One region of the Streptomyces sp. NPDC041200 genome, then DNA from elsewhere that is predicted to be linked to it. Evidence: riboswitches for the same ligand, from Rfam matches in the RefSeq annotation. Region 1 holds a riboswitch; the other holds the start of a gene.
What was found. A riboswitch is a leader RNA that binds a small molecule or an ion and turns the genes downstream of it on or off. The one in region 1 is predicted to bind glycine.
Positions count from the first base shown of each region.

Region 2: it holds a riboswitch for glycine, as region 1 does, so the genes downstream of both, gcvP (aminomethyl-transferring glycine dehydrogenase) here and gcvT (glycine cleavage system aminomethyltransferase GcvT) in region 1, are expected to answer to the same signal.

Region 1 is NZ_JBVIZF010000001.1:803,872-818,913, reverse strand. It holds gene ACZ6CL_RS03860 (alpha/beta fold hydrolase) at 1-188, shown strand, start outside; gene ACZ6CL_RS03855 (SRPBCC family protein) at 346-1,221, opposite strand; gene ACZ6CL_RS03850 (ArsR/SmtB family transcription factor) at 1,218-1,547, opposite strand; gene ACZ6CL_RS03845 (trimeric intracellular cation channel family protein) at 1,593-2,252, opposite strand; gene ACZ6CL_RS03840 (ABC transporter ATP-binding protein) at 2,294-3,364, opposite strand; gene ACZ6CL_RS03835 (ABC transporter ATP-binding protein) at 3,421-4,554, opposite strand; gene ACZ6CL_RS03830 (ABC transporter permease) at 4,551-5,525, opposite strand; gene ACZ6CL_RS03825 (ABC transporter substrate-binding protein) at 5,687-7,450, opposite strand; gene ACZ6CL_RS03820 (ABC transporter permease) at 7,537-8,541, opposite strand; gene ACZ6CL_RS03815 (enhanced serine sensitivity protein SseB C-terminal domain-containing protein) at 8,858-9,616, opposite strand; gene ACZ6CL_RS03810 (enhanced serine sensitivity protein SseB) at 9,771-10,574, opposite strand; gene ACZ6CL_RS03805 (AAA family ATPase) at 10,689-11,372, opposite strand; glycine riboswitch at 11,536-11,647, shown strand; gene gcvT (glycine cleavage system aminomethyltransferase GcvT) at 11,842-12,969, shown strand; gene gcvH (glycine cleavage system protein GcvH) at 13,061-13,441, shown strand; gene glyA (serine hydroxymethyltransferase) at 13,466-14,731, shown strand; gene ACZ6CL_RS03785 (L-serine ammonia-lyase) at 14,966-15,042, shown strand, end outside.
Region 2 is NZ_JBVIZF010000059.1:3,765-18,806, forward strand. It holds gene ACZ6CL_RS40605 (PhzF family phenazine biosynthesis protein) at 1-691, shown strand, start outside; gene ACZ6CL_RS40610 (CPBP family intramembrane glutamic endopeptidase) at 731-1,531, opposite strand; gene ACZ6CL_RS40615 (substrate-binding domain-containing protein) at 1,693-3,555, shown strand; gene ACZ6CL_RS40620 (glutamate-cysteine ligase family protein) at 3,562-5,064, opposite strand; gene ACZ6CL_RS40625 (hypothetical protein) at 5,524-6,111, shown strand; gene ACZ6CL_RS40630 (DUF5999 family protein) at 6,381-6,587, shown strand; gene gcvP (aminomethyl-transferring glycine dehydrogenase) at 6,682-9,579, opposite strand; glycine riboswitch at 9,641-9,768, opposite strand; glycine riboswitch at 9,769-9,866, opposite strand; gene ACZ6CL_RS40640 (PRC-barrel domain-containing protein) at 9,998-10,327, shown strand; gene ACZ6CL_RS40645 (DNA polymerase IV) at 10,303-11,772, opposite strand; gene ACZ6CL_RS40650 (MerR family transcriptional regulator) at 11,832-12,458, opposite strand; gene ACZ6CL_RS40655 (bifunctional nuclease family protein) at 12,627-13,100, opposite strand; gene ftsR (transcriptional regulator FtsR) at 13,153-13,926, opposite strand; gene ACZ6CL_RS40665 (FHA domain-containing protein) at 13,948-14,802, opposite strand; gene ACZ6CL_RS40670 (DUF881 domain-containing protein) at 14,936-15,042, opposite strand, start outside.

The sequences.
Region 1 (15,042 bases):
TCGATGCTCCGGTGCTGGTCTGCTGGGGGACGGCGGATGCGTGGATTCCGGTTGCGCATGCGGAGGAGCTGGCGGGGCGGATCCCGGGGGCGCGGGTGCGGTTGATCGAGGGCGCGGGGCATCTGGTGCAGGAGGACGCCCCTGCGGAGCTGATGGCCGCGGTGGTCGGGTTCCTCGGCGAGGAGTGAGGTCGCGGGGCGCCTGCGGCGGGCTGTCCCCCACCCCGCCCCTTCCCGCAGTATCCGATATGCGGCTCCGCCGCGCGGGGGGCTCCGCCCCGTACCCCGGTCCTCAAACGCCGGACGGGCTGGAGATGGCGGTACCGAGCAGCGCAACCGGGCGGGGTCAGCCGCGCATGCGGAGGAGTTTGGCGGCCAGGAGGGTGATGTGGTGGCGCCAGGACGTGAGGGCTGCCGTGCGGTCCTGGTCGGATCCCGGGGGGCCGGTTTGGGTGAGGATCAGGCGGGCGCCGTGGCCCGTGCCCTCCACCAGCTCCCAGCGGACCCGGCCTGCGGGGTGACCCGCGCGCTCCCAGTCGTAGGACAGCGTGCGGGGCGGCTCGGCCTCGGTGATCGGGCCCGCCGGAACGCCGTCCGTGCGGAATCCGAAGGGGACATCGTCGCCCGCTGTGAGGCCCGCCGCGCCCTGCTGGCCCGACAGGGCCTGCCAGACCGTTTCGGCGGGGCGGACCAGCTGCCGCTCGAAGCGCAGCCGCCAGCCGCCGTCCTCGGTGGTCTCCACCGCGCCCTCGGCGAGGCCGAACGCCTCGACGTACGACTCGTGCAGCTCGGCCATGTCCCCCGGGGCCGCCTTCACGCCGTCGAGCAGCGCGGCCAGGGCCGTGATGCAGGCGTGCCAGCCGGACGCGAAGCTCGCGGCGCCGAAGCGGTCGCCGAAGGTGTGGGTGAGGGTCAGCAGACAGCCGTCGCTGTCGGGGCGCAACTCCCAGCGGAGCTGGTCCTCGCCCCAGGTGAAGGCGAAGACATGGGGCGGGTCCAGCTCGGTGATCACGCCCTCCATGTCGGGGGCCTCCCGGCCGGGGAAGACGAAGCCCATCCGGCCCCCGACCCTGAGGTCCACCCGGACCTCGGACGGGAACCAGTGGGCCAGCTCGGCCGGGTCGGTCAGGGCCTGCCAGACCTTCTCCGGGGAGTGGGCGATCCGGCGCTCCAGGCGCAGGGCGGAACGGCCGCCTCCGGGCTGGCTGAGGGTGTCCTTCATAGTGCTTCTCCGTCAGAGACGTCGGGCATGGCGTCGAGGTGCCGTTCTAGGGCGTCCAGGCGGTCCGTCCACAGCCGCCGGTACGGGGCGAGCCAGGCGTCGATCTCGGCCAGCGGTTCGGGGCACAGTTCGTACCACCGGCGCTGGGCGTCCCGGCGCACCCGCACCAACCCGGCCTCGCGCAGCACCCGCAGGTGCTTGGAGGTGCCGGGCTGGGTCAGCCCCAGCTGGTCGGTCAGCTCGCCGACCAGGCGGGGGCGCTCCAGGAGGAGGTCCAGGATCTGCCGTCGGCTCGGCTCCGCGAGTACGTCGAACGGTATGGGCATGCGGCGAATATAACTGGATGGCTATATAGCCGCAATGGGATGTAGCTAGGGCTCCTCGGTTGCCGTGCTGCGCCGGTTCCACGCCCTCGGCGCCCGCCATCCGTACCGCATCGCCAGCAGCCGCACGGTGAACGCCACCACGGCCGCGAGCGCGCTGGTGGCCCCGGTCAGCGCGTCGAGGTGGAGGAGCAGCGCGGCTATGGACGCACCCACGATGGCCGGTACGGCGTACAGGTCCCGGTCCCAGCGCAGCAGCGACGGCACCTCATGGGCGAGGACGTCGCGCAGCACACCGCCGCCGACCGCCGTCGCCATGCCGAGGGTGACGGACGAGGTGAGGCCGAGCCCGTGCTGATACGCCTTGACGGTGCCCTCGACGCAGAACAGCCCGAGCCCGGCCGCGTCGAAGACGCCCACCGCGCGGGTGATCCGCTCGACCTGCGGATGCAGGAAGAAGACGATGACGGTGGCGACGAGCGGGGTGAAGAAGTAGGCGAGGTCGGTGAAGGCGGCGGGCGGCACCGCGCCGATCACCAGGTCCCGGAACACCCCGCCGCCCAGCGCGGTGGCCTCGGCCAGCACCGCCATGCCGAAGACATCGAAGTTCTTGCGCACCGCGAGCAGCGCACCTGAGATCGCGAAGACGAAGATCCCGACGACCTCGAACGCGTGCTGGACGGACGGGGTGACCAGTTCGATGAACACCCGACATTGTTAAACGACCGGGCCGCCGCGCCCGCCCCGTCTCAGCTCTCGGTCTTCTTCGTCGCGCTCCGCACCGGTCCGGCGACCTGACCGGGTGCCTGGCCCGGCGCGTTCTCGGGGTGGTGGCAGGCCACCTGGTGGCCGGTGGCGAGCGCCACCAGCGGCGGCTCCTCCCGCTTGCACACCTCGGTCGCCTTCCAACACCGGGTGTGGAAGCGGCAGCCGGACGGCGGCGAGATCGGCGAGGGTACGTCGCCCTTGAGCAGGATCCGCTCGCGCTGGGCACGCCGCCGGGGGTCCGGCACGGGCACGGCGGAAAGCAGCGCCTTGGTGTACGGGTGCATGGGGCTCTCGTACAGGGCGCGGCGGTCCGCCAGCTCGACGATCTTCCCGAGGTACATGACCGCGATCCGGTCCGAGACGTGCCGGATGACGGACAGGTCGTGCGCGATGATCACGTACGTCAGCCCCAGCTCGTCCTGGAGGTCGTCCAGCAGGTTGACCACCTGGGCCTGGATGGAGACGTCCAGCGCGGAGACCGGTTCGTCGGCGACGACCAGCTTGGGCTTGAGGGCGAGCGCGCGGGCGATGCCGATGCGCTGCCGCTGGCCGCCGGAGAACTCGTGCGGATAGCGGTTGTAGTGCTCGGGGTTGAGGCCGACCAGCGCCAGCAGCCGCTGCACCTCCGCCTTGATGCCGCCCTCCGGGGTGACGCCCTGGAGCCGGAAGGGCGCGCTGACGATCGCGCCGACCGTGTGCCGGGGGTTCAGCGAGGAGTACGGGTCCTGGAAGATCATCTGGACGTCGCGGCGCATCGGGCGCATCGCGGCGGTGCCCAGATGCGTGATGTCCTTGCCCTCGAACTCGATCTTCCCGGAGGTGGGTTCGAGCAGCCGGGTGATCAGCCGTCCCATGGTGGACTTGCCGCAGCCCGACTCGCCGACCACGCCCAGGGTCTCCCCCTGGCGCACGTCGAAGTCGAGGCCGTCGACCGCCTGCACCGCGCCGGTCTGCCGCTGCAACAGCCCCTTCTTGATGGGGAAGTGCTTGACCAGGCCGGACACCGTGAGCAGGGGCTCGGGCGTGGTGGTCGCCTGCCGCGGGACCGTCATCTTCGGATCCTTCGTGTCCTTCGTGTCCTTCGCGCCCTGAGGGCCCTGGGAATCCGTCACAGCTTCGGCGCAATCTCTTCGGTCCAGATCCGCGTACGGTCCTCCTGCGCCATGTGACAGGCGGAGAAGTGCCCGGCCGCGCCCGGAACTACGCGCAGCTCCGGCCGCTCGGTGCGGGTGATGCCGCCCTCGGGGACGTCGGCGTACGGGCAGCGCGGGTGGAAGGCGCAGCCGGACGGCACGTTGATCAGGCTCGGCGGGGAGCCCTTGACCGGGATCAGGCGGTCGGTCTGGTCGCGGTCGATACGGGGCATCGAGCCGAGCAGCCCCCAGGTGTAGGGGTGCTGGGGCTCGTAGAAGACCTTCTCGGCAGGGCCCCGCTCGACGCACCGGCCCCCGTACATCACCAGCAGGTCGTCGGCGAGTTCGGCGACGACGCCCAGGTCGTGGGTGATGACGATGACCGCCGAGCCGAACTCCTTCTGCAGATCACGGATGAGGTCGAGGATCTGCGCCTGGACGGTGACGTCGAGGGCGGTGGTCGGCTCGTCTGCGATCAGCAGCTCGGGGTTGTTGACCAGCGACATCGCGATCATCGCGCGCTGGCGCATCCCGCCGGAGAACTCGTGCGGATAGCTGTCCACCCGCTTGTCCGGCTGCGGGATGCCCACCCGGTCGAGCATCTCGACCGCGCGCTTGCGGGCGACGTCCTTGGAGACGTCGTGGTGGACCTGGTACGCCTCGGTGATCTGGCGGCCGATCGTGTAGTACGGGTGCAGCGCCGACAGCGGGTCCTGGAAGATCATCGACATCTCGCGGCCGCGCAGCTTGCGCACCTCGTCGGGGTCGGCGCCCAGCAGCTCCTGCCCGTTGAGCCAGATCTCCCCGGAGATCCGGGCCTTGCGGCGGCCGTACTGCCCGGCGGTGTGCAGCCCCATGATGCCGAGCGAGGTGACCGACTTGCCGGAGCCGGACTCGCCGACGATGCCGAGGGTCTTGCCCTTCTCCAGCCGGAAGCTGAGCCCGTCCACGGACTTGACCAGGCCGTCGTCGGTCGGGAAGTGGACCCGCAGGTCGCGCACTTCGAGGAAGGCCGTCGGGGCGGGCGAACCGGCCGCGGCCACCTCCCCCACGGCGGCGGTCGGGGACTCCCCCGCGGCGGCGGTGGCGGGCTTGTTCAGGTCGGTCATCCGAGCCTCACTCGTGGGTCGATGACGGCGTACAGGAGGTCCACGACGAGGTTGGCGAGCACGATGCACAACGCGGCGATCAGGGTGACGCCCAGGATGAGCGGAAGGTCCTTGTCGCTGATCGCGTTCACCGCGAGCCGGCCGAGGCCGGGCAGGTTGTAGGTGCTCTCGGTGAGCACCGCGCCGCCGAGCAGCGCGCCCAGGTCCAGGCCGAGCAGGGTGAGGATCGGAGTCCAGGTGGAGCGCATCGCGTGCCGCCCGATGACCGTACGCTCCCGCAGCCCCTTGGCGCGGGCGGTGCGGATGTAATCCTCGCCCATGATCTCCAGCATGGTGGCGCGGGTGAGCCGGGCGTACATGGCGGCGTAGAGGAAGGCGAGCGTGATCCACGGCAGGATCAGGCTCTCGAACCACTTGGCGGGGTCGTCGCCGAGCCCCTTGTAGTCCACGTCGACCCACTTCAGCTGGTAACTGAAGATCGCCAGCGAGAGCAGACCGGTGAAGTAGATCGGCAGCGAGACACCGGCGAGCGCGGCGGTCATCGCCGAGCGGTCCCACAGGGTGCCCCGGCGCAGCGCGGAGACGACGCCGGTGGCGATGCCGCCGACGAGCCACAGCAGGCACGCGCCCGCGGCGAGCGAGAGGGTGACCGGCATGGCGTCGGTCAGCTGCGGCCACACCGCCTGCTCGGTGCGGAAGGAGTAGCCGAAGCAGGGCCTCGGGCAGTGGGTGACGTCGGAGCCGTTGGCGTAGTCGCGCCCGGCGAACAGCCCCTCGACGAAGTGCCAGAACTGCACCAGGACCGGATCGCTGAGCCCCAGCTTCGTCCTGATGCCCTCGATGGCCTCGGGGTCGGCCTGTTTGCCGACGAAGAGCAGCGCCGGGTCGGAACCGGCCCACTTCGGGATCACGAAGAAGATGGCGAAGGTCGTCAGGGTGACGACCAGCAGCATCATGACGACGGCGAACAAGCGCCGGATGACGTAAGCAAGCACTGTGCGCGGCCCGGTGGCGGTCCCGGAACCCCGGGGTGCGGGGTTCCGGGACCGCCACGCGTGGCCATCACCTGCCCTTCGGGCCTATCGGATGAAGCGACGGTGGGGGTGGGTGGCCGGTGGCCGGTGGCCGACCGTCACTTGACCCCGAGGGACACGTAGTCGTACCGGCCGTTGTAGGCCGAGGACGAGTAGGCGTTGGTCAGCCGCGAGCTGCGCCAGGTGATGTTCTTCTCGTAGAGGAACGGCATCGCGATGGCCAGGTCGGCGACCTTGTGGTTCATGTCCGCGTAGATCTGACCGGCCTTGGCGGGGTCGGTCTCCTTGAGCGCGTTGTCGAAGTCCTTGTTGATCGCGCTGTTGTTGGTCTCGGAGACGTTGTAGTTGCCGGTCTGCTCGATGAAGCGGCCGTCGAACAGCGGGCGGGAGAAGCCCTGGCCGGTCGGGAAGTCGGGGCCCCAGCCGGTCATGTTGAGGCCGTAGCCGCGCTTGTGCATCACGGACGGGGAGCCGGTGATGCTGGCCGACGAGCCGCCCTCGATCTCGTTGATGTCGAGCTTGATGCCGACCTTCTCCAGCGACTCCTGGAGCGCCTCGGCGGCCGCCGTCTCGTTGGGCTGGTCGTTACGGGAGACGATCTTGGCGGAGAAGCCGTTCGGCTTGCCGCACTGCTTCAGCTCGTCCTTGGCCTTGGCCTTGTCCGGCTTGCCCTTGCGCTTCAGGACGCCGTACGGGTCGTAGTCGTCCGAGCCCTTGACGGTCTTGGGGAGCATGTTGGGGGCGAGGTCACCACCGGCCTGGGGGCCGCCGCGGGTGGTCTGGAGCTGGGTGTAGTCGGTCGCGTAGAAGACCGCCTTGCGGCAGTGGATGTTGTCGAACGGCTTCACCTTGGTGGCGATGTCGACATAGCGCACGAAGTTCGTGTTCATGTTGTCGACGTTGCCCTTGTGCTCCTTGAGCGCGGCGGCGCGGCCGGACTGGCCCATGCCGGTGGCGCTGAGGAAGACGTCGTAGTCGCCCTTGACGAGCAGCTTGTCGATGGCTTCCAGGTTGGAGTTGAAGGTGACCGTGACCTGGTCCGGCAGGGCGGCGCGGACCGGGTCGGACGACTTCTTCCACTTGTCGTTGCGCACCAGGGCCAGGCTCTTGCCCGGGGTGAACGACTGGACCTTGTACGGGCCGGAGGAGAACGGCCGGTTGGTGTACTTGGCGCCGGTGTCCTTCTCCTGCTTGACGGGGGAGCCGGTGGGCATCGCGAGCATCTGCTCGAAGTCACTGTTGGGCTCCGCGAGACGGAAGACGATGGTCTTGTCGTCCGGCGTCTCGATCGTCTTCAGCCCGAGCTTGTCCTTGGACTTGTCCTTGTACGGGCCCGGGTATTCGCCCTTGGGGTCGAGGGCCTGGCGCAGATAGCCGGGGCCGCCGGAGACGACGTCCTTGGCCCAGATGCGCTCGATACCGTACTTGACGTCCTTGGAGGTGATGGCCGAGCCGTCCTCCCAGGTGATCCCGTCACGCATGGTGTACGTGTACGTCTTGCCGCCGTCGGTGATCTTGGCGGTGGAGGTGGCCAGGTCGGGAACCAGCTCGTTGGACGCCTCGCCCGGCTTCGGCGCGAACGTGATGAGTTGACGCGAGTAGAACCGGGCGAAGTCCCAGGCGAAGCCGTAGTACTGGCGCTGCGGGTCGAGCGAGTCGAAGTTCTGCTTGTTGATGAACTTGAGGGTGCCGCCCTTCTTGGCGGACTTGTTGGCTATGCCCTCCGCCCCCGCGTTGAATCCGGCACCGGAGCCTTTGTCATCGTCGCTGCCGCCACCGCACGCCGCGGTGCTCAGCAGGGCGCAGACGACAGCCGTCGCGCCGACGATCCGCCTGCTTCTCGACGAACGTAGGGGTTTCATGGTTCCTGCAACCTCCGGGATAGCGGTACGTGGCATGGCGCCGGGAAAGCTTCGGGGTGCCGCCTGAGCTGCGCGGCCGGGGCGCCTCATCGGGTGCCCTTGGGGTCGAGGGCGTCGCGGACGCCGTCGCCGAACAGGTTGAAGGCCAGCACGGTGATGAAGATCGCCGCACCCGGGATGATCATGAACATGGGATCGTCCTCGTAGGTGCCCACCGCCTTGGAGAGCATCTGCCCCCAGGACGCGGTCGGCGGTTTCACGCCCGCCCCCAGGAAGCTGAGGGCCGCCTCGGTGAGGATGTTGGTGGGGATCATCAGCGTCGCGTAGACGGTGATCGGCGCCACCAGGTTGGGCAGCAGCTCCTTGAAGAGGATGTAGCGGCGGCCCGCGCCGAGGCTGCGCGCGGCCTCAACGTACTCCTTCTCGCGCAGCGACAGCGTCTGGCCGCGCACGATGCGGCCGACGTACGGCCAGCCGAAGAAGCCGATGACGGAGACCAGTACCGCGATGCGCACCCCGCTGCCGGTGAGCCCCAGCAGGTCGTTCGGGAGCACCGAGACCAGGGAGATGATGAACAGCAGCTGCGGGAAGGCCAGCAGCATGTCCATCACCCGGCTGATCACCGAGTCCACCCAGCCACCGAAATATCCGGCGATGATGCCGAAAACGGTGCCGAGGACAACGGCGACCAGGGCCGCGAGGAACGCCACCAGCAGCGAGATCCGCGCGCCGTAGACGACCCGGCTGAACACGTCGCGGCCGTTGGACGGCTCGACGCCGAAGAGGAAGTCCGAACTGATGCCGCCCAGGCTGCCCTTGGGGGTGCCGAAGAGCGGGTCGATCTCCTCTTGGTGGAACTCGTTGGGCGGGTGGCCCAGCAGGCTCACGATCAGCGGCGCGAAGATCGCCACTAGCACGAGAAAGACGACCACGGCCCCGCCCGCAAGCGCCAACTTGTCGCGTTTGAGGCGTCTCCAGGCGATCTGTCGCAGCGATCTTCCCTCGACCGACGCCTTGACCACATCCGCCGCTACATCGGCAGTCGCGACCGGCTCTGCGTCGGCGCTCGTGCCGTGCAATGGTGCCGTCATCGTGGTGGGGACCCCTCTCGACCGGCGGTGACCGGCCCACGACTCGCCGCTGTGGCGGCTTAAGTTCACAAGGTGAGCGAAAGGGGTCGTTATCCGGGAATGCAGGAACCGCGCCCCTTGGAGCGGGAGTCTTCATCGCGTTTGTGATCACCCGCCAGTACCCACGGGCAATGGATGCCTAACCGTGATGTGCGGTAAGCGGTTCCGGTATACGGACAGTTGTGACACGAGAACGCATCAGTAACAACCGCCCCACCGCAGACAGTTCGCAGGTGGGGCGGTACAGGTGGCGGAGGGCGCGCTTCAGGCCATGGGCTCAGTACGCGTGGCGGGGCGGCGGGTAGCCGTACCCGTACGACGGGGGCGGCGGCGGGGCCGCGGGCGCGCCGGCGTGGGCGTCACGGTCGAAGAACGGGCGGGCGTTGGCCCGCATCCACATCGCCACCGGGTCGTGCACGTCCGACAGTTCGACCGTCGAGACCGGCAGCCCCTCGGGCACCACGCCGACCGACTGCTGCATCATCAGCCGCACCGATTCCACGGCCTGCTGGCTGTTGTCGTACAGATCGAGTCCGATGGCCAGATACGGGGCGCCCAGCGCGGGCTGCACCCAGGCGCGGCGCAGCGAGCGCACCACGGCGGTGCGGTGCGCGTTCTGCCCCAACAGGGCGTAGAACTGCGGGATTTCGATGGCCGGTTCGGTCAGCCGCAGCGGACCGGCGGGCAGCCGGTCAAGACCGCCCGCGATGCGCCGCAGATCGAGCCAGGGGATGCCGACGCCGCCGCCGTGGGCGTGCGGGTTGAGCCACAGGCCGTAGTGGTCGCGGTAGAGGGAGTCGGCGATCCGCCGCGCGTCCACCACCTCATGCGCGCGGTTCCAGCCACTGGCGGCGAGTTCCTGGGCGGAGGTCACACACGGTGCGTAGCCGTGGCCGTCCACGTCCATGTTCCCGTACTGGGCGTCGGGTGCGCCGGGAGCGCCGTTCCACAGCAGCATCCAGACCTGGCCCTCGGCGAGGGCGTGCAGCAGCGCCTCGTAGGCGTCGTACCGGCCGGGAGCTACCTGCTGCAGCATCCGCTCGACCTGACCGGCAGCCGCCCCCCAATCCGCGCCCGCGCTCACCTGGGTCCGCCCCTCTCTCGGCCTTGCCCGCACTCACCGGGACGCGCGCCGCCCCGTCTGGTCATCCAACCAGCTTACGGGCCCCCGTGGCCGTCCCCGGGGTGCGTCACAGGTCACGGTCGTAGAACGGCCGTACGCGCTCCAGCATCCAGGTGGCCACCGGGTCACCCTGCGCGACGTCCAGCGCGACGAGCTGAACGGTCCACGGGACCGGCACCGACCCGAGCGCCCTGCCGAGCGCCTCCACCGCGAGGGCCTGCCCCTCCGGGCCCGGCGCGTCCAGCTGGACCCCGACGAACAGCGCAGGCTGATCGCCCTCGACGCTGGCCAGCGCGCGCCGCGCGGTGCGTACCCCGGGCTCCCTCCCGAACTCGATCCCGGCCGCGGCCAGGAAGTCGACCGGCTCCTGCTGCCAGTCGGGCTCGAACAGCCGCACCCTGCCGCCGCGCGCCGGGCCGTCCAGCTCGCTGCGCCCGGCCTTGCACAGCTCCTCGACCGCGGGCGGCGGCAGCGGGACGCCGACCGGCCCGTCCGGGTTCACCGCGATGCCGAGCTGCGGCGGCAGCCCGCGGGCGAACTCCACGGCCGGGGCGACCGTGAACGACATGTGGCCGCCGACGATCTGCAGGAACTGCTGCTCGGAGCTGAAGACCGGAACGTACGCCTGGCCCTCGATCTCCACGGTGGGCAGGTCGAGGCTGCGGCTGTCGGGGCCGCCGCCGTTCGGCAGCGGGATCCAGACATGGGCGCGGGCGAGCGTCTCGACGATCCGCGCTCCGGCTCCCGGGACGCCGATCGAGGCGGCGAGCACCTCTTCCAGCTCATTGCCGGGGAACGCGGACCCGGGATAAGCGCCGTCGGGAAATCCTCCGTGAGCGGGGGTTATGCCCTGGTGCTCCGGAATACTCATCTTCGTCCCAACCGCCATCTCGTCCGACCTGCACCAGCACCATAACGGCTGCGCGGCGGAAGGCCATGGGCCGCCCGGGCATCTCCACAGCACTTCCTCACACGGCCACCCGCGTCACTCGAAGGAGATGGCTCGCAGCCTGCTCGCGGTTGCCCGGTCGAGCAGCACGGCGGAAGCGCAGCCCTCGGGCGGCTGTCCGCCCTCCACCCGCGCCACCAGCCGCCCCATCGCCCGCAGGTGCCGCCCGAAGGCGAAGCCGGAGACCCCCCGGCCGCGGGCGGCCTGGCCCTCCAGGGCGACCGCGGGGTCCACGTCCAGCAGCACCAGATGCAGGCCACGGCCGGTGCGCCGGGCGTCCCGGGCCAGCCAGCGGCGCACCCAGGGCTGTGAGCCGCAGTCGTGGACGACGACGCTCGCGCCCGAGCCGAGCGCCCGGCGCAGCCCCGCGTAGTGGGCGCAGCGGACCAGCGGCCGGTAGACGGCGTACGGGAGCCAGCCGGGCATGCGTCTTTCCCAGGCCTCCCGGGTGCGCTGCGAGTCCACCCGGGCCACGGCCGTGCCGCGCGGGTCGAGCCCGGGGACCACCCGGTTGATCAGGGTCGACTTGCCGCTGCCGGGCAGTCCGGAGGCGATGATCAGGTCGCGCGCCGGGTAGCGCAGCTCCGTCCCCACTCCGCCGCGCAGGTCGTGCACGGGGGCGCGGCGGTCCGGTCTGACCGTGCCGCCGTCTGATCGCGTCTGCTCCTGCCGCGCGGGCAGGGTTCCTCGGGTTGTCGCGTATGTTCCCTGCCCGTGCACCGTGATCGTCCTCCAAGGTCGGTCAAGCGGCTCCGTACCCCGAGAGTGTCAAGAAAAGGTAATGCCCATCAAGGAGGCCCCGGAGCGACCCCGCTCACAGATCGGGGGTTCCCTTCCGGAGCGGACGTGCGATGATGTCCGCGCCAACTGCATACCGGCCGCTTGAATCCGCGCGGGAGAGTTCTCGGGCACCGGCGAATCCGCCGGGTCGTCCGAGGCGCCGAAGGAGCAAGTCCTCCCTTGAATCTCTCAGGCCCCGATACCGCACGGATGAGGCAGATCTGAAAAGCGGGCCACGTCAGGTGGCCCCACCCAAGGTGCAAGCCGGACCAGCCCCGCCGCGCGGGAAGGTCACGGCGAACCTCTCAGGTTCCGATGACAGATGGGGAGGACGCGTGTGCCGTCCTTGTCGTCCCATCCGGCCCACCCGTCCCGTCATCGCCGTGATCATGCCCCTGGGAGCTGAACCATGACCGACGCCCCGCCCACGCCCCGCCACACCGCGCTGGACGCGGTCCACCGTGCGCTCGGCGCCACCATGACCGACTTCGCGGGCTGGGACATGCCCCTGCGGTACGGGAGCGAGCGCGACGAGCACACCGCGGTGCGCACCCGCGCCGGTCTCTTCGACCTCTCCCACATGGGTGAGATCGCTCTCACCGGGCCGCAGGCCGCGGACGCCCTCGATTACGCCCTGGTCGGCCAGCTCTCGGCGCTCGCCGTGGGCCGCGCCCGCTACACCATGATCTGCGACAGCGAGGGCGGCATCCTCGACGACCTGATCGTCTACCGGCTCGCCGAGCAGGAGTTCCTGGTCGTGGCCAACGCCTCCAACGCCCAGGTGGTGCTGGACGCGCTGACCGAGCGCGCCACCGGCTTCGACGCCGCCGTACGGGACGACCGCGACGCGTACGCGCTGATCGCCGTCCAGGGGCCGCAGTCCCCCGGCATCCTGGGCGGCCTGACCGACGCCGACCTGGACGGGCTGAAGTACTACGCGGGGCTGCCGGGCACCGTCGCGGGCGTGTCCGCCCTGATCGCCCGCACCGGCTACACCGGTGAGGACGGCTTCGAGCTGTTCGTCTCGCCGGACGACGCCGAGCGGGTCTGGCAGGCGCTGACCGAGGCGGGCGCCCCGGTGGGCCTGGTGGCGTGCGGGCTGTCCTGCCGGGACACGCTGCGCCTTGAGGCCGGGATGCCGCTGTACGGGAACGAGCTGACCACCGACACGACCCCGTTCGACGCGGGGCTCGGCCGGGTCGTGAAGTTCCAGAAGCCCGGTGACTTCGTCGGACGCGCGCCTCTGGAGGCCGCGGCGCGCGAGGCCGAGGCCCGGCCGCCGCGCACGCTGACCGGCCTGGTCGCCGACGGCCGCCGGGTACCGCGCGCCGGATACGCCGTGCTGGGCCCCGACGGCTCGGAGATCGGCCGGGTCACCTCGGGCGCCCCGTCCCCGACGCTGGGGAAGCCGATCGCCATGGCGTACGTCGACGCGGAGTACGCCGCGCCCGGCGCGAAGGGCGTGACGGTGGACATCCGCGGTACCCGGGAGCCGTACGAGGTCGTCGCGCTCCCCTTCTATCGCCGCGAGCGCTGAAACCTCCCGCGCGCCGCCTCTCTCCAGTGATCCGTCCCACCGCTTAAGACCCGTTTCCCAAGCACTCCCCCCTATCCAGGAGAATCGGACCATGAGCAACCCCCAGCAGCTGCGCTACAGCAAGGAGCACGAGTGGCTGTCGGCCGCCGACCAGGACGGCGTGTCGACGATCGGCATCACCGAACACGCGGCCAACGCGCTCGGCGATGTCGTGTACGTCCAGCTCCCGGATGTCGGCTCCACCGTCGCCGCCGGTGAAACCTGCGGTGAGCTGGAATCCACGAAGTCGGTCAGCGACCTGTACGCGCCGGTCTCCGGTGAGGTCACCGAGATCAACGAAGACGTGGTGAACGACCCGGCGCTGGTGAATTCCGCCCCCTTCGAGGGCGGCTGGCTGTTCAAGGTGAAGGTGACGGACGAGCCGGACGGCCTGCTCTCCGCCGAGGAATACGCCGCCTTCTCCGGAAACTGACCCTCTTCTTCGATCGGGACCCAGATGTCGCTTCTCAACAGCTCCCTGCACGAGCTCGACCCGGACGTCGCCGCTGCTGTCGACGCCGAACTCCACCGCCAGCAGTCCACCCTCGAAATGATCGCCTCGGAGAACTTCGCTCCGGCCGCCGTCATGGAGGCCCAGGGCTCGGTCCTGACCAACAAGTACGCCGAGGGCTACCCCGGCCGCCGCTACTACGGCGGCTGTGAGCACGTCGACGTGGTCGAGCAGATCGCCATCGACCGCGTCAAGGAGCTTTTCGGCGCCGAGGCCGCCAACGTCCAGCCGCACTCCGGTGCCCAGGCGAACGCGGCCGCGATGTTCGCGCTGCTCCAGCCCGGCGACACCATCCTTGGGCTGAACCTGGCGCACGGCGGCCACCTCACCCACGGCATGAAGATCAACTTCTCGGGCAAGCTCTACAACGTGGTGCCCTACCACGTGGACGCCGAGACCGGTCTGGTCGACATGGACGAGGTCGAGCGCCTCGCCAAGGAGCACCGCCCCAAGCTGGTCATCGCGGGCTGGTCGGCGTACCCGCGCCAGCTGGACTTCGCCGCCTTCCGCCGGATCGCGGACGAGGTCGGCGCGTACCTCATGGTCGACATGGCCCACTTCGCGGGCCTCGTCGCGGCCGGGCTCCACCCCTCCCCCGTGCCGCACGCCCATGTCGTGACCACCACCACCCACAAGACCCTGGGCGGTCCGCGCGGTGGCGTGATCCTCTCCACCGCCGACCTCGCCAAGAAGATCAACTCCGCGGTCTTCCCGGGTCAGCAGGGCGGCCCGCTGGAGCACGTCATCGCGGCCAAGGCGGTGTCCTTCAAGGTCGCGGCCGGTTCCTCCTTCAAGGAGCGCCAGGAGCGCACGGTCGAGGGCGCCCGGATCCTCGCCGACCGGCTGACCCAGGCCGACGTCGGCGAGGTGGGCGTCTCCGTCCTCTCCGGCGGTACCGACGTGCACCTCGTCCTGGTCGACCTGCGCAACTCCGAGCTGGACGGCAAGCAGGCCGAGGACCGGCTCCACGAGGTCGGCATCACGGTCAACCGCAACGCCATCCCGAACGACCCGCGGCCCCCGATGGTCACCTCGGGTCTGCGCATCGGCACCCCGGCGCTGGCCACCCGCGGCTTCACCGCCGAGGACTTCCGCGAGGTCGCGGACATCATCGCCGAGGCGCTCAAGCCGTCGTACGACGCGGAGGGTCTGAAGGCGCGGGTCACCGCCCTCGCCGACAAGCACCCGCTGTACCCGCACCTGACGAAGTAACCCCGGTCCCGGCCGGATCCTGGGCGGCGCGCTCACCCCGCGTGCCGCCCAGGGGGCGCACCCACCCCCCGCGCCCCTGGAGGCGCGCCCACCCCGCGCCTCCCCCGGAGGTGCGCCCCCGCGCCTCCCCCGGAGGTGCGCCCCCGCGCCTCCCCCGGAGGTGCGCCCACCGCGGCGCGCCGCCGCACCGCACCACCCCGCACGCGCCCCCACGTGCAGACGAAGGAGTCCCCGGTGGCCATCTCCGTATTCGATCTCTTCTCGATCGGCATCGGCCCGTCCAGCTCGCACACGGTCGGCCCGATGCGGGC
Region 2 (15,042 bases), on a different contig from region 1:
GAACCTCTCCGAGACCGCCTTCGCCCACCCGCTTCCCGAGGGGGCCGGGGCCGACTGGGCGCTGCGCTGGTTCACCCCGGCCACCGAGGTCGCCATGTGCGGGCACGCCACGCTCGCCACGGCTCATGTGCTGCGTACGACGGGGGGCGCGACCGGCACCGTACGGTTCGCCACGCTCAGCGGGGTGCTGTCCGCGACGGGCGACGCCGACGGCACGATCACCCTGGATTTCCCCACCGCCCCGCTGACCGAGGTCCCGGTCGCGGACGAGGTGACCGGCGCGCTCGGCACCACGGTCCTGTCCGCCCGGGACACCGGCCCGCAGGTCGGCGATCTGCTGGTGGAGCTGGCCGACGAGAAGGCCGTACGGGCCCTCACCCCCGACTTCGCGGCGCTCGAGCAGCTCGTCAAGCGGGCCGTCATCGCGACCGCGCTCTCCGAGGACCCCGCCCGTGGCTATGACTTCGTCTCGCGCGTCTTCGCGCCCGGCGTCGGCATCGACGAGGACCCGGTGACCGGCAGCGCGCACACCGCGCTCGCGCCCTTCTGGTCCGCGCGGCTTGGCCGCGACGAGCTGACCGGACTGCAGGCCTCCGCCCGCACCGGGCTGGTCCGCACCGCACTGCGCGGCGACCGTACGCTGCTGACCGGCCGGGCCGTCACCGTCATCGACGGGGAGCTGCTGGTCTGAACGGAACGGCCCGCCCCAAGACGGCGAGGGGGGCGCGGGTCAGGCGGTGGGCAGCCAGCCCACCTTGCCCGCCAGCAGGGCGTAGCCGACGAACGCCACGATGTCGATCAGCGCGTGCGCGGCGACCAGCGGCCCGACCCGCCCCCACCTGCGGTACAACAGCACGAAGATGACGCCCATCGCCATGTTGCCGAAGAATCCGCCGATCCCCTGGTACAGGTGGTACGAACCGCGCAGCACCGAGCTGGCCAGCAGCGCGGCCATCGGCGTCCAGCCCAACTGCCCGAGCCTGCGCAGCAGATAGCCGACCACGACCACCTCCTCCAGCACGGAGTTCTGCACGGCGGAGATGATGAGCACGGGCAGCTTCCACCACACGTCGGGCAGCGCTTCGGGCACGACGGTCAGATTGCCGCCCGCCGCCCGCGCGCCCAGGTAGAGCAGCAGCCCGGTGCCGCCGATGCCCGCCGCCACCACGGCACCCCACCCCAGGTCGGAGCGCGGCCGGGTGCGGTCGAAGCCGATCGCGCGCAGCCCGGCGCCCTCCCGCAGCAGCATGTGGGCCACCAGCGCGACCGGCACCAGCGCGGTCGCGATCCCGAACAGCTGCCAGGCGAGATCCAGCCAGGGACGGCCGGGCGCCTGGGAGCCGTTGAGGGTGGCCGCCTGGTCCTTGAGCCCGCCGGGCTTGGTCACCGAGCCGACAAAGCTGATCAGCGCGGACAGGGCGCTCGCGCCGAGCGACAGCGCCAGCACGAGCAGCGTCTCGTTGCGCAGAATCCGTCGCGGCAGGTCACCCTCGGTTGCGGGCAGCTCCGCCCCACGCGCCTCTGACTGCACTCCTGCCTCCCACTTCCGCTCTTCATACCGCGTCGGCGCGCCCGCCCCGCTAAGGTCTCGAAAACACATCCGAGATCGCGCGCGAGCAGGCTGGGCCGGGCGCCATCCGCAGGCGCGCCGTCCCTCCTGCCAGCGTCATCTTCCAGGAGAGACAGATCGCCATGGGACGCCACAGCCAGCCAGACGAATCCGACGATCCCGACTACTCCGGCATATTCGATGCCCTGGACCGCGCCGACCACACTGGTCACACGGACCACAGTGAGCGCATCGATCACTCCGCACCGGACAATACGGGGTCCAGACCCGGCGCGTCCTCCCGACGCCGGACCGTGGCGATCTCCACAGCGCTGGTTCTCGCCGTCGCGACTGGTGCCGTGGTGGTCTTACGCGGCGGGCTGCTGCCGTCCGCCGAGTCCTGCCGGAGCGACGCGGTGCGGCTCTCGGTGGCCGCCTCCCCGGACATCGCCCCGGGCTTACGCGCCGTGGCCGACCACGCCCGGAAGGCGGGCATCCGGTCCGATGGCCGCTGTCTGGACGTGAAGGTCACCAGCCGCCCGGCGTACGAGGTGGCGAATGCTCTCAGCACGGCGGACCGCCCCCCGGGGTTCCAGGTGTGGGTGCCGGACTCCAGCGTCTGGGTCGAGCGCGCGACCACCTCCCCGGTCAGCGCCGCGCCCCTGGACACGCTCGGCGGGATCGCCTCCTCTCCGGTCACGGTCGCCACCACGTCCACGGCGGCCAAGCGGCTGGGCTGGCCGGAGAAGACGTACGACTGGGCGCAACTGGCCGAGGCGGGAAGCGGCGGCGACCGCCCGCGACTGGGCACCGCCGATCCGGCGCGCAGCGCCACCGGGCTGCTGGCCCTCGCCCGGATCAACGGGTCCATCGCGAAGGCGGGCGCGGCGGGTGGGAAGGCCGCGACCGATACGCGCGCCGCGGCCAACGCCAAACTGCTGTCCCAGCGGGCCGCCGCGACCGACGCCGCCCTGCTGACGAAGCTGCCCCGGCGCGACCAGGCGGTGGTCCTGTCCGAGCAGGCCGCCTTCGCGCACAACGCGGAGGCCGGTGACGCGTCCCGCCTCGACCTGTTCTATCCGAAGGGCGGCACGGCCGAGCTGGACTACCCGTACACCGTCCTCAACGACCGCGAGCTGACCACCGTACGAGCGCGGGCCGCCACCCGCTTCATGACGCTGCTCACCGACCCGAGCGGCCGCCGAACCCTGCGGAAAGACGGCTTCCGGACGGCGGACGGCAAGGTCAGCGAGCCGGTGGCGCGGGCCGCGGGCGGCCGCACCCCGCAGCCGTACGCGGTGACGCCCTCCCCCGGGCCGTCCGCCCGGGAGGTGGAGGCGGCGCTGGGGATGTGGACCATCACCGTGCAGAGCGCCCGGCTGAACACGGTCGTCGACGCCTCCGCCTCGATGGGCGACCCGGTGCCGGGCCGGGCCGGACAGAGCCGGATGGACGTCACCAAGGCGTCGCTGCGGCAGGCCCTGACCCGGTTCACCGCGCGGGACGAGATCGGGCTGTGGGAATTCTCGACCGGACTGGACGGCGACCGGGACTACCGGGAGCTGGTCGCGGCCCGCCGCCTCGGGGCGCGCACCCCGGACGGAACCGGCCAGCGCGATGTGCTGACAACCGCCTTCGACGCGCTGAAACCGCTCCCCGAGGGCTCGACCGGGCTGTACGACACCACGCTGGCCGCCTACCGGCAGGCCCAGGACACCTTTGTGCGGGGCACGTTCAACGCGGTGGTGATCCTCACCGACGGCGCCAACCAGGATCCGGGCAGCATCTCGCGCGCCGCGCTGGTGAAGGAGCTGAAGCGGCTGGTCGACCCGGACCGCCCGGTGCCGCTCATCGCCATCGCGGTCGGCCCGGACGCCGACCAGGACGCCCTCCAGGAGATCGCCCGCGCGACCGGCGGATCGGCGCAGCGGGTCAACGACCCCGCGCAGATCAACACGGCCATGCTCAAGGCGATCGTCGCCGCCGGAGAGGCGGGCGCGAACTGACCCAGGTCAGGCGGAAAGGTCCGCGGGCCAGGTGTGCACCGGCGCGTCGGTTCGCATCAGGGCGCAGTAGCGGCGGGTCATCGCGGCGAGCGCGGCGTCCCGTCCCAGCCCGCTGTCCCGCGCCCGGTGGTACGTCGCGGCCTGCCAGGACGCGCCGTTGACCCGCAGGGCGCAGCGCTGCTCGATCACGCCGAGGTAGCGGTCGCGGTCGGCGGGCTCGACGCCCCAGGCGTCCAGCCCGGCGGCGGCCAGCGGCAGCAGCTCCTCGAGGACCAGCCGTACGGCGGGGGTGCGCGCCAGGGACGAGGACCGGCCGGGCTTCGGCCATTGCAGAACCGTGTCGATGCCGTGGCGGCACGCGGCGTCGAAGTTGGCCGAGGCGGCGCTGAACGGCAGCCGGGTCCACACCGGGCGGGGCTCCTCGGCGAGCGCTCTGACCAGCCCGTAGTAGAAGGCGGCGTTGGCGATGACGTCGGTGACGGTGGGGCCCGCGGGCAGCACCCGGTTCTCCACCCGCAAATGCGGTACGCCGTCCACGACTTGGTAGACGGGCCGGTTCCAGCGGTAGATCGTGCCGTTGTGCAGCACCAGCTCCTGGAGGTCGGGCACGCCGCCCTCGTCCAGGATCCGCAGCGGCTCCTCGTCGGCGCCGGTGGACAGCAGCGGCGGGAAGTAGCGCAGGTTCTCCTCGAAGAGCTGGTACGCGTCGGTGATCCAGCGCTCGCCGAACCAGGTGCGCGGCCGCACCCCCTGCGTCGCGTATTCCGGTGCGCGCACATCGGTGGCCTGCAGGAACAGCGGCGGACGGGATTCGCGCCACACCTCACGGCCGAAGACGAAGGGGGAGTTGGCACCGATGGCGATCTGTACGGCGGCCACGGCCTGCGCCGCGTTCCACACGGCGGCGAAGCGCCCGGGGGTGACCTGGAGGTGCAGCTGCACGGAGGTGCACGCGGCTTCGGGGGCGATGGTGGCGCTGGCGTAGCTGATGCGCTCACGGCCCTCGATATCGATGAGGAAATCCTCGCCGCGGGCGGCCAGCATCTGTTCGTTGAGAAGTTTGTAGCGGTCGTCGTAGGACAGGTTGGCCGAACCGAGATCCCGGGCGGCCAGGGTCGGCAGAATTCCGATCATCACGATCTCGGAGGACACCTCGCGCGCCTTGCGGTCGGCATATGACAGTCCCGTTCGCAGCTCTTCCGAGAGCTGGTCGAGAACCCTCCCGTGCAAACGATGCGGCACGATGTTCACTTCAAGATTGCACTGTCCGAGTTCGGTCTGGAAATCGTGACTCGCGATGCGCTCCAGAACCTCTGTGTTCATCATCCTCGGCAGCCCGTCGGCGCCTGCGAGATTCAGCTCGATCTCCAGCCCCATGAGATTCTTCGGGCGATCGAATCGCTTGTCGGCCAGCAGCCGGGACAGCGCGTCGAGGCACTGCCGCAACCGTCCGCGCTGCCGCTGCCGACCCGACGGATCGAACTCACCGGCTACGACCTTCTCCCCCATCGGAGCTACCTCCTCGAGTGGATCATCCGGCGCCCGCACCGCGCACACCACGCTCGATGATGCCCGCCAATGTGATCGATAACGCCCCGCGCGGCCCGCCCAGCCGGTAGGATCTCAACAGTGGCGCATTGCTCCAGAAAAATGGAGCGGTAGGATCCAGCCTACCGCGGCTGGCGTAAACCGCCAGGTCATATCCGTGCATCCGGCACCGAATCGGGGGAAATCCCCGCGTCCGCATGGACCGGAAATCACCTTGTGCGCAATATCGGGGACAGCTAGCCGAAACACTGCCGGAACATGTGTCGTATAAACTCGCTTTACGAGGCAGAGAGATAACGCCCGGACAGTTCGTCCCGGCCCCCTCTGACCCGCGTACCGAGTTACGTACACCGACAGCGCGCGTCCATACCCTGGCCCGCTATCGCTCCACCGTGTCTCCGAAGTGAGAGGCGACCCACCATGCCGCTGCTTGTGCCCCCGGCCCCCGCGCCCGCCCTGCGCAGCGTCCTCACGGCCCTAGGTTCCCCCACCGCTGTCCGTGAGGTCCGCACCCCGGCACTCAGCTCCCTGTCCGGCCCCTTCGAACCCGAACTCCCGCTCCCCGTCCACGTCTTGGACGACATCACCACCCCCGTCGGCCCGCCGCGGGTCAGACTCACCGGCTGGCGCTTCATGCTCCGCGATGACAACCGTACGGTGGCCGCCGCCGAGGCCAGGCTCACCGCCGACGGCTGGGCCTTCTCGCACTTCTCCGAGGGGCCGTACGTGGCCTCGGCCGAACTCGCCCTGCGCCAGGCCGAGTCACTGCCCGCCGCGTACCAGCCACGGTTCCTGTCGATTCCCGAGCTGTACATGGTGGCGCTGTGGCTGCACGGCGACCCCGCCGCGGACGCCGCCGAGGGCGGCATCGAGGCCGGGGACCTGCTGGTGCCGCTGGCCCCGGCGCCGCCGGGCATCGCGGCCCACCGCCCGCACCCCGCGGCCGATCTGCTGCCCGTCCTCACCCATCGGCTGACGCCGGCTCCGCTGCTGGGTTCCCCTGCCTGACCTGCCCCTTCCGCGACGGATGGCGCGCCCCGTGGCCCGTCGGGCGACGGGGCGCCGCGCTACGGGCGGGTAACAGTCCCGCCACGGTCAACCGTCCGGTCGGGTGATGCGTCATCATCTAGCAAGACCGGTGCCGCGAAATCCCTGCGGAATCCTTGCCACAGGGCAACACTGGGAGCAACCAACCGACACACAACGGGGGGGCGGCCTACATGAACGCCGCAGCGAGCAGCAGGACATACACCTCACCGCAGCGAAAGAACCTCGCCATGTGCCAACATCAACCACCGTGCCCGTCAGCCGACTCCGCCGACCGGGAGGCCGCCCATCTCGTGGCGCACCATCCGGAGCAGGGCTGGAGCCTGCTGTGCAACGGTGTCCTGCTCTTCGAGGACACCGGTGAGCTGCTGCCGGACGGGCGCGTCATCGCCCCGTGCCGACCGCTCGCCACCGAGCACGTCGTGACCGCCGCCTAGGGCTGACCACCCAGGAGGCGTTGGCATTACCAGGGGCCGGCCCGGCGCGTAAGTAAACGCCGCACCGGCCCCATCGTTGTGTCCAGCCCCGTGTTCAGCTCTCGTACGACTCCATCGGCGGGCAGGAGCAGACCAGGTTGCGGTCCCCGAACGCCCCGTCGACCCGCCGCACCGGCGGCCAGTACTTGTCGGCCGCCGAGACCCCGGCCGGGAAGACCGCCTCTTCCCTGGTGTACGGGTGGTCCCACGCCCCGCTCAGTGCGGCGGCCGTGTGGGGCGCGTTCCGCAGCGGGTTGTCGTCCTTGGTCCACTCCCCCGAGCCGACCTTGTCGATCTCCGCGCGAATCGCGATCATCGCCTCGCAGAACCGGTCCAGTTCCGCCAGGTCCTCGCTCTCCGTCGGCTCGATCATCAGCGTCCCGGCGACCGGGAACGACATCGTCGGCGCGTGGAACCCGTAGTCGATCAGGCGCTTGGCCACATCGTCGACCGTGACCCCGGTCGCCTTGGTGAGCGGCCGCAGATCCACCACGCACTCGTGCGCCACCAGCCCGCCGGGCCCGGTGTAGAGCACCTGGTAGTGCGGCTCCAGCCGCTTGGCGATGTAGTTGGCGCCGAGCACCGCTGCCTGCGTCGCGTGGCGCAGCCCCTCGGCGCCCATCAGCCGGACGTACGCCCAGGAGATCGGAAGGATACCCGCCGAGCCCCACGGCGCGGCCGACACCGGGCCGACCCCGGTGGCCGGGCCCGCGGCGGGCTGCAGCGGGTGGTTGGGCAGGTACGGCGCGAGGTGCGCGCGCACCGCGACCGGGCCGACCCCCGGGCCGCCGCCGCCGTGCGGGATGCAGAACGTCTTGTGCAGGTTCAGATGCGAGACATCGCCGCCGAACCGGCCGGGCTCGGCCAGCCCCACCAGCGCGTTGAGGTTGGCGCCGTCCACGTACACCTGGCCGCCGGCGTCGTGCACGGCCGCGCAGATCTCGGTGATGTGCTCCTCGAACACCCCATGGGTGGACGGGTAGGTGACCATGAGGACGGCCAGCTGCTCGCCGTACTGCTCGATCTTGGCACGCAGGTCGGCGGCGTCGACCTCACCGTCCTCGCCGGTCTTGACGACGACGACCTTCATGCCCGCCATCACCGCGCTTGCCGCGTTGGTGCCGTGCGCGGAGGACGGGATCAGGCACACCGTGCGCTGGGGCTCGCCGTTGGCCCGGTGGTACGCCCGCACGGCCAGCAGCCCGGCCAGCTCGCCCTGCGATCCGGCGTTCGGCTGGAGGGAGACCTTGTCATAGCCGGTGACCTCGGCCAGCCGCTCTTCCAGCTCGCGGATCAGCGTCAGATAGCCGTGGGCCTGATCGACCGGCGCGAAGGGGTGCAGCGCGCCGAACTCCGGCCAGGTGACCGACTCCATCTCGGTGGTCGCGTTGAGCTTCATGGTGCAGGAGCCGAGCGGAATCATGCCCCGGTCCAGGGCGTAGTCCCGGTCGGCCAGCCGCCGCAGGTAGCGCAGCATCGCGGTCTCGGAGCGGTACTGGTGGAAGACCGGGTGGGTCAGGTACGTGTCCGCGCGCAGCAGCTCCGCGGGGAGCGCGTCGGCCGCCGCCGCGTCCAGCTCGTCGATGTCGCTCCCGTCCCCGCCGTCGACACCGAAGGCGGACCACACGGCGGCCAGCTGGGCGCGGCCGGTGGTCTCGTCGCAGGCGATGCCCACGTGGTCCGCGTCGGTCAGCCGGAGATTGACCCCCGCCTCCCGGGCGGCGGCGACGACCTCGGCGGCCTTGCCGGGGACGCGCGCGGTGAGGGTGTCGAAGAAGGCGCCGTGCGCCACCTCGACGCCGCCCGCCCGCAGCCCCTCGGCGAGGACCGTGGCGTAGCGGTGGGTGCGGCGGGCGATGCCCGCGAGCCCGTCCGGGCCGTGGTAGACCGCGTACATTCCGGCCATCACGGCGAGCAGGACCTGCGCGGTGCAGATGTTGCTGGTGGCCTTCTCGCGGCGGATGTGCTGCTCGCGGGTCTGCAGCGCGAGGCGGTACGCCTTGTCGCCGTCGGCATCCACCGACACCCCGACCAGTCGGCCGGGCAGGCTGCGGGCGTGGGCGGCGCGCACGGCCATGAACCCGGCGTGCGGGCCGCCGAAGCCCATGGGCACGCCGAACCGCTGGGTGCTGCCGACCGCGATGTCCGCGCCCAGCTCACCGGGCGAGGTGAGCAGGGTGAGCGCGAGCAGGTCGGCGGCGACGGTGACGATCGCGCCCAGCTCATGGGCCCGCTCGATGACCGGACGCGGGTCGCGGACCGCGCCGGAGGCGCCCGGGTACTGGAGCAGCACGCCGAAGACACCGCGCTCGGCGATCTCGTCCGGGATGCCGTCGGTCAGATCGGCGACCACGACCTCGACGCCGGTCGGCTCGGCGCGGGTCTCGATGACCGCGATGGTCTGCGGCAGACAGTCGGCGTCGACCAGGAAGACGCCCTCCTTGACCTTGCCGACACGCCGCGACAGCGCCATGGCCTCCGCGGCGGCCGTGGCCTCGTCCAGCAGCGAGGAACCGGCGGTGTCCAGACCGGTCAGATCGGCGACGACGGTCTGGAAGTTGAGCAGCGCCTCCAGACGGCCCTGGGAGATCTCCGGCTGGTACGGGGTGTAGGCCGTGTACCAGGCGGGGTTCTCCATGACGTTGCGCAGGATCACCGGCGGGGTGAAGGTGCCGTAGTAGCCGAGGCCGATCATGGACGGCAGCACCTGGTTGCGGTCCGCGAGCGCACGCAGCTCGGCGAGGACCTCCGCCTCGCTGCGGGCGGGCGGCAGCCGCAGCGCCTCGGCGCTCTTTATGACCTCGGGTACGGCGGCGGCGGTCAGCTCGTCGAGGGAGCCGAAGCCGACCTGGGCGAGCATCTTGGCCTGCGCTCCGGCGTCGGGGCCGATATGCCGCTGCTCGAATGGAGTACCGCGCTCCAGATCGGCGAGCGAGATGCGGTGGGTGGTCATCAGCGGGGGCCTCCTGGTCAACACGACCGGCGAGGGGCACCGCGGCGCGGGTGCCCGGACGGCCTCCCCCTCTGTCATCTCAACCTGAGAGCTTCACCGGTCCGCGTGTGGCCTGACCGGCTTTCACCGTCGGTGAGGAGGGGTTCCGGAGCTGTGCTCCCCGTGGCCCACCCTGCTTTCCAGAGTGACCTCACCCGCGCGGTACGTGTGCCTGAGAGATTCCGGGGAGGATTTGCTCCTTCGGCGCCCCCGACGCCATTGTCGGAGGACTCTCCCGCACGGGGTCTGCAGCCACAGCCAGCGTACCAGCGCGTCTACGGGCGGGAGGGGTTGGTCGCCAGGTGCTCGAGTGGCCGCGTACGGGGATGTGGCTTTTGGTAGGTATCACTGGATCACCGCCACCTGATCGTCGCCACCTGTGGGAGAGAGCGTGCAGACGGACATCGACCCGCGGACCCTGATCGGCCGCAAGGCATTCGACCGCGAGGGCGCCAAGATCGGCACCGTGGACGAGGTCTACCTCGACGACGCGACCGGCGAACCCGAATGGGCGGCGGTACGCACCGGCCTGTTCAGCCGGGACGTCTTCGTACCGCTCGAACCGAGCGAGGTCGTCGGCGACTCGCTGCGGGTGCCGTACGACCGGGCGCTGATCAAGGACGCCCCGGACCTCGGCGTCGGCCGCCACCTCTCCCCGGAGCAGGAGCTGCAGCTCTACCACCACTACGGCCTGGACGTCACCGGCTGACCCCGCCCCTGGCTCCCCTCCCCGGCGGCTTCGGCGGCCCCGGCGGCCTCGGCGGCTTCGGGTGGCCGCACCAGCGGCAGCGGCTCGCCCGGCTCCAGCTCCGGGTCGTCCACGGCGAACGTCCGCACCCGGCCGGGGTCAGACCAGGGCAGCTCGAACCGTATGGTCACCCGCCCCACCCCGCTCCCCTGGACCCAGCCCGCCCCGTACTCGGCGTGCCGCACATCGGCGCCCGGCAGCCAGGCCCGAGGCCTCTCAGCGGCCTCAGCGGGGTCTGAGAGGCCTGGGCTCTCCGGCTCCGGCGCCTCGGAGCCTGGAGGCCTCCCCGGGGCCTCCAGGGCCTCGTGGGCGGCCTGAGCGGCCTGCGCTGCGTGAGCGGCCTGGGCGAACAGATCCTCCTGCGTGTAGTCCGCGAGCCCCGACACGCCCACCCCCAGCAGCCGCACCCCCGCCGTGGTGTCCACCCCGTCGATCAGCCGGGCCGCGGCCTCCTTGACCACGCCGGGGTCGTCGGTGGGGCCGCGCAGGGTCTCCGAACGGGTCAGCGTCGAGAAGTCGTACCGCCGGACCTTGATCACGACCGTACGCCCCGAACGGCCCGCCTCCCGCAGCCGCCGCACACAGCGGTCGGCCAGCCGCGCCACCTCCAGCTGCACCCGGGTGCGGTCCGTCAGGTCGACGTCGAACGTGTCCTCCACGGAGATGGACTTGGCGTCCCGCTCGGCGACCACCGGCCGCTCGTCCCGCCCGCTGGCCATCAGGTACAGCGATGTGCCGTGGGCCCGGCCCAGCAGCCGGACCAGCTCCGCCTCGCCCGCCTCCCGCGTCTCGGCGACGGTGTGGATACCGGCGCGGCGCAGCGCCTCCGCGGTGGCCGGGCCGACGCCCGGCAGGGTGCGCACCGGCATCGGGTCCAGCAGCTCCCGCTCCGTGCCGGGCTCGATGACCGCCATGCCGTCCGGCTTGGCCTGCTCGGAGGCGATCTTCGCGAGCATCTTGGAGCCCGCCAGGCCCACCGATCCGGTCAGCCCCGTCACGGCGCGGATATCGGCCCGCAGCCGCTCCCCCACGGCCCGCGCCGCCTCCACCCGGGCCTCGGTGCCGCCCGCCTCCAGGTCCACGAACGCCTCGTCCAGGCTCAGCGGCTCCACCAGCGGCGACAGCTCCCGCAGCAGCCCCATGACCTGGTCGCTGACCTGGCGGTAGAGGGAGAAGCGGGGGGTCAGATACGCCGCGTTCGGACAGAGCCTGCGGGCCTGCGCCATCGCCATGGCCGAGTGCACCCCGAACACCCGGGCCTCGTACGACGCCGTGGACACCACCCCGCGCGGCCCGAGGCCCCCCACGATCACCGGTTTTCCGCGCAGGCTGGGCTTGGACGCCTGCTCCGCCGAAGCGTAGAAGGCATCCATGTCCAGATGGAGAATCGTCGGCACACCCCTCACATGTCCGATGCTGCCGCACGCCACTGACAATCGGCGCCCGGCACGGGGTGGGAGCGCTCTCAGCCCGCCCGGTTGCGGCGCCGGGCCAGTTCGTCGGCGGGGTTGTGGCCCACCAGCGTCTCGCCGGTGTCCACCCGCTCCCCGTGCAGCTGGGACAGCGCGCTCTCCACGTCCCGCCACACCACGCCCACGGCGATCCCGAAGACACCCTGGCCGCCCTGGAGGAGGTCCACGACCTCGTCCGGCGAGGTGCACTCGTACACCGTCGCGCCATCGCTCATCAGCGTCATCTGGGCCAGATCGTCCAGGCCCCGGGTACGCAGGTGCTGGACTGCGGCCCGGATGTTCTGCAGGGACACACCGGTGTCCAGCAGCCGCTTGACGATCTTCAGGACGACCACGTCCCGGAAGCTGTACAGCCGCTGGCTGCCCGACCCGTACGCGGGCCGCACGCTCGGCTCCACCAGCCCGGTGCGCGCCCAGTAGTCCAGCTGGCGGTAGGTGATGCCCGCGGCGGCGCACGCGGTGGGCCCGCGGTAGCCGACCGTCTCCGTACCCCCCGCGGCGGGCTCGCGTGGTGCCGTGGGCTGTGCCGCGACCCGAGCCTTCAGTGCCGGATCGGCCGGTGCGCTCCCCTGGAGCGCATACGGACCGCCGGCTGCCGTGCCGTCGCCGGTGCTTCTCACGCCGACCTCCGTCCTCGACCTGCCTTCTCGAAGGTAGGCAGTCACCCGGGGTGCGTCAACGATCGCCACACTCGGCACGCCGAGTGATAATCACCCTGAGAGTGGTTTCCCGTGTCCCTCGTCCGGGAAAGGCTACTCGAATGCGCTAGCGAGGACCGGCAGACCGCTTCACTGGCTGCTGCTTCCGAAGTCCTCGGGCGAGATCTGGTCGAGGAACTCGCGGAACTTCTCCACTTCGTCCTCCTGCTCGTCCGGGATGGCGATACCGGCGTCGTCGAGCACGCCGTCGCTGCCGTAGATCGGCGTCCCGGTGCGCAGCGCGAGCGCTATGGCGTCGGACGGCCGCGCGCTGACCTCCACACCGCTGGCGAAGACCAGCTCGGCGTAGAAGACCCCCTCCCGCAGGTCCGTGATCCGGACCTCCGTGAGCGTCTGGCCGACCGCTTCGAGTACGTCTTTGAAAAGGTCGTGGGTCAGCGGGCGTGCCGGAGCCATGCCCTGCTGTGCGAAGGCGATCGCGGTCGCCTCCCCTGGTCCGATCCAGATGGGGAGGTAGCGATCGCCTCCCACTTCACGCAGGAGCACGATCGGTTGGTTGGAGGGCATTTCCACCCGGACACCCACGACGTCGAGCTCGTTCACACAGCAACCCTAGGACGTGCCCGGCCGGTTTGGATAGTCGGGGCCGGATCGGTCAGTGCGCAGCGGCCCGCAGCGCCGACTGGACCAGGGCCGCGTGGAGCCGGACGGAGAGCGTCGCCAGCTCGCGCGCACTGGCCTCCGCATGCGCTCTGGTCTGCGGATTTCGATGCAGCCGCAGCGGTGCGACCACCTGCTCGACCAGCCCGGCCTCGCGCTCGGCGGCCGCTTTCATGATCCGCAAATGACGTGGCTCGAGGCCGAAGCGGCCCAGCTCGGCGAGCAACCGGGCGACCGTCACCGCTTCGACGTCATATCCGCCGTCCCCGCCGTGCGCGATCAGGCCGTACGACTCCCAGTCGGCCAGCTCCGCCTCGCTGACCTCGGCGGATGCCAGCAGCTCGGCCCGGCCCACCCGGGCCACCGTGGGTCCGTCAGGGAGCGCGGCGGCCCCCTGGTCGGCCCCCGGCTCCAGCAGCTCACACGGCCGCGCTCCCGGCGAAACGGCAGGAAGCTGCGGCCGCTCACCCCGCTCCAGGGCCTCCAGGTGCTCCCGGATGACCTTGAGTGGCAGGTAGTGGTCGCGCTGCATGCGGAGGATGAGAGCGAGCCGCTCCACATCCTCCTGACTGAACTTGCGGTAGCCCGACGGCGTGCGCCGAGGCTCCACCAGTCCTTCGGCCTCCAAGAAGCGGATCTTGGAGATGGTGACTTCGGGGAACTCGTCCCGCAGCAGATTCAGCACGGTGCCGATACTCATGGACCGGCCGCCCGGGCCGCCCGCGGGGGCGGTGCCGGTACCGGCACCGCCCGACGGTGTCTGAAGCATGGACGGACCTCCCCTGACGGGTCAGATGCCGACGCCCCGCTGGCTCGGGTAGAAGACCAGCCGGTACTTACCGATCTGCACCTCGTCGCCGCTGGTCAGGACCACCGGCGCGTCGATCTGCTCCCGGTTGACGTACGTCCCGTTGAGGCTGCCGACATCGGCGACCGTGAAGCTGCCGTCCTGGCCGCGCCGGAACTCCACATGGCGGCGGGAGACCGTCACGTCATCCAGGAAGATGTCGCTCTGGGGGTGGCGGCCGGCCGTGGTCAGATCGCTGTCCAGCAGGAAGCGACTGCCCGAGTTCGGCCCGCGGCGGACCACCAGCAGCGCGGAACCCAGCGGCAGCGCCTCCACGGCGGCCTGGGCCTCCGGGCTGAGCGACGGCAGCGGCGTCTGCCCGGTCACCTCGGAGTCGTACGCCTCGATACCGGAGATCGAGATCGTGGAGGTGGTCTCCGAGGCACGCTCCGAGGGCGCCTGGCCCCGCAGCGGCGCACCGCAGTTGGAGCAGAACCGGCTGTCCTCCGCGTTCCGATGCCCGCACCTCGTACAAACAGGCATTCCGGGACCTCCACCACTCCGCGAGGCCGATGGGTCCTCGAAACCTATGCGTCCGGCCGCCGAGGGGTCAACAGAAGACGCGCCCTGGCCGCCCGAAATGTCACCGCCCTGGCCGCCGACCTGATCCCGGAACAGCGGGCGCTCCTCGCTCCCCCCTCCGCTCTCGTCCGCAGCACGCCGTGCGCGGTGGCGAGCGGTGCCGCTCCCGCCATCCTGGCGTGCACTCTTCCCGAACAACTTCCCGAACAACTTCACGGGCGATTCCCCTTGACTGAAACAGACCCGCCCGTGGGGCAGGACAAACCCTCGATGCACACACCAGCAGACGGTCCGGACATCCTCACAACGTCCGTGACCACCAGACAGTTTCCATCACGCGCGACTCTTCTGGTGCGTCGACCCCCCGCATCCACATGGTCTCCCCGAGAGACCCTCATATCGAACCGCCTCACCGTGATGACGACCGAGCGTAGTCAGGGCGCTTCCCTGACCGCAAGGCGTCCACAACGATCTTCTTCTCCCGCTGGACGGACACGGTGGCCTGCTCCTTCTCCA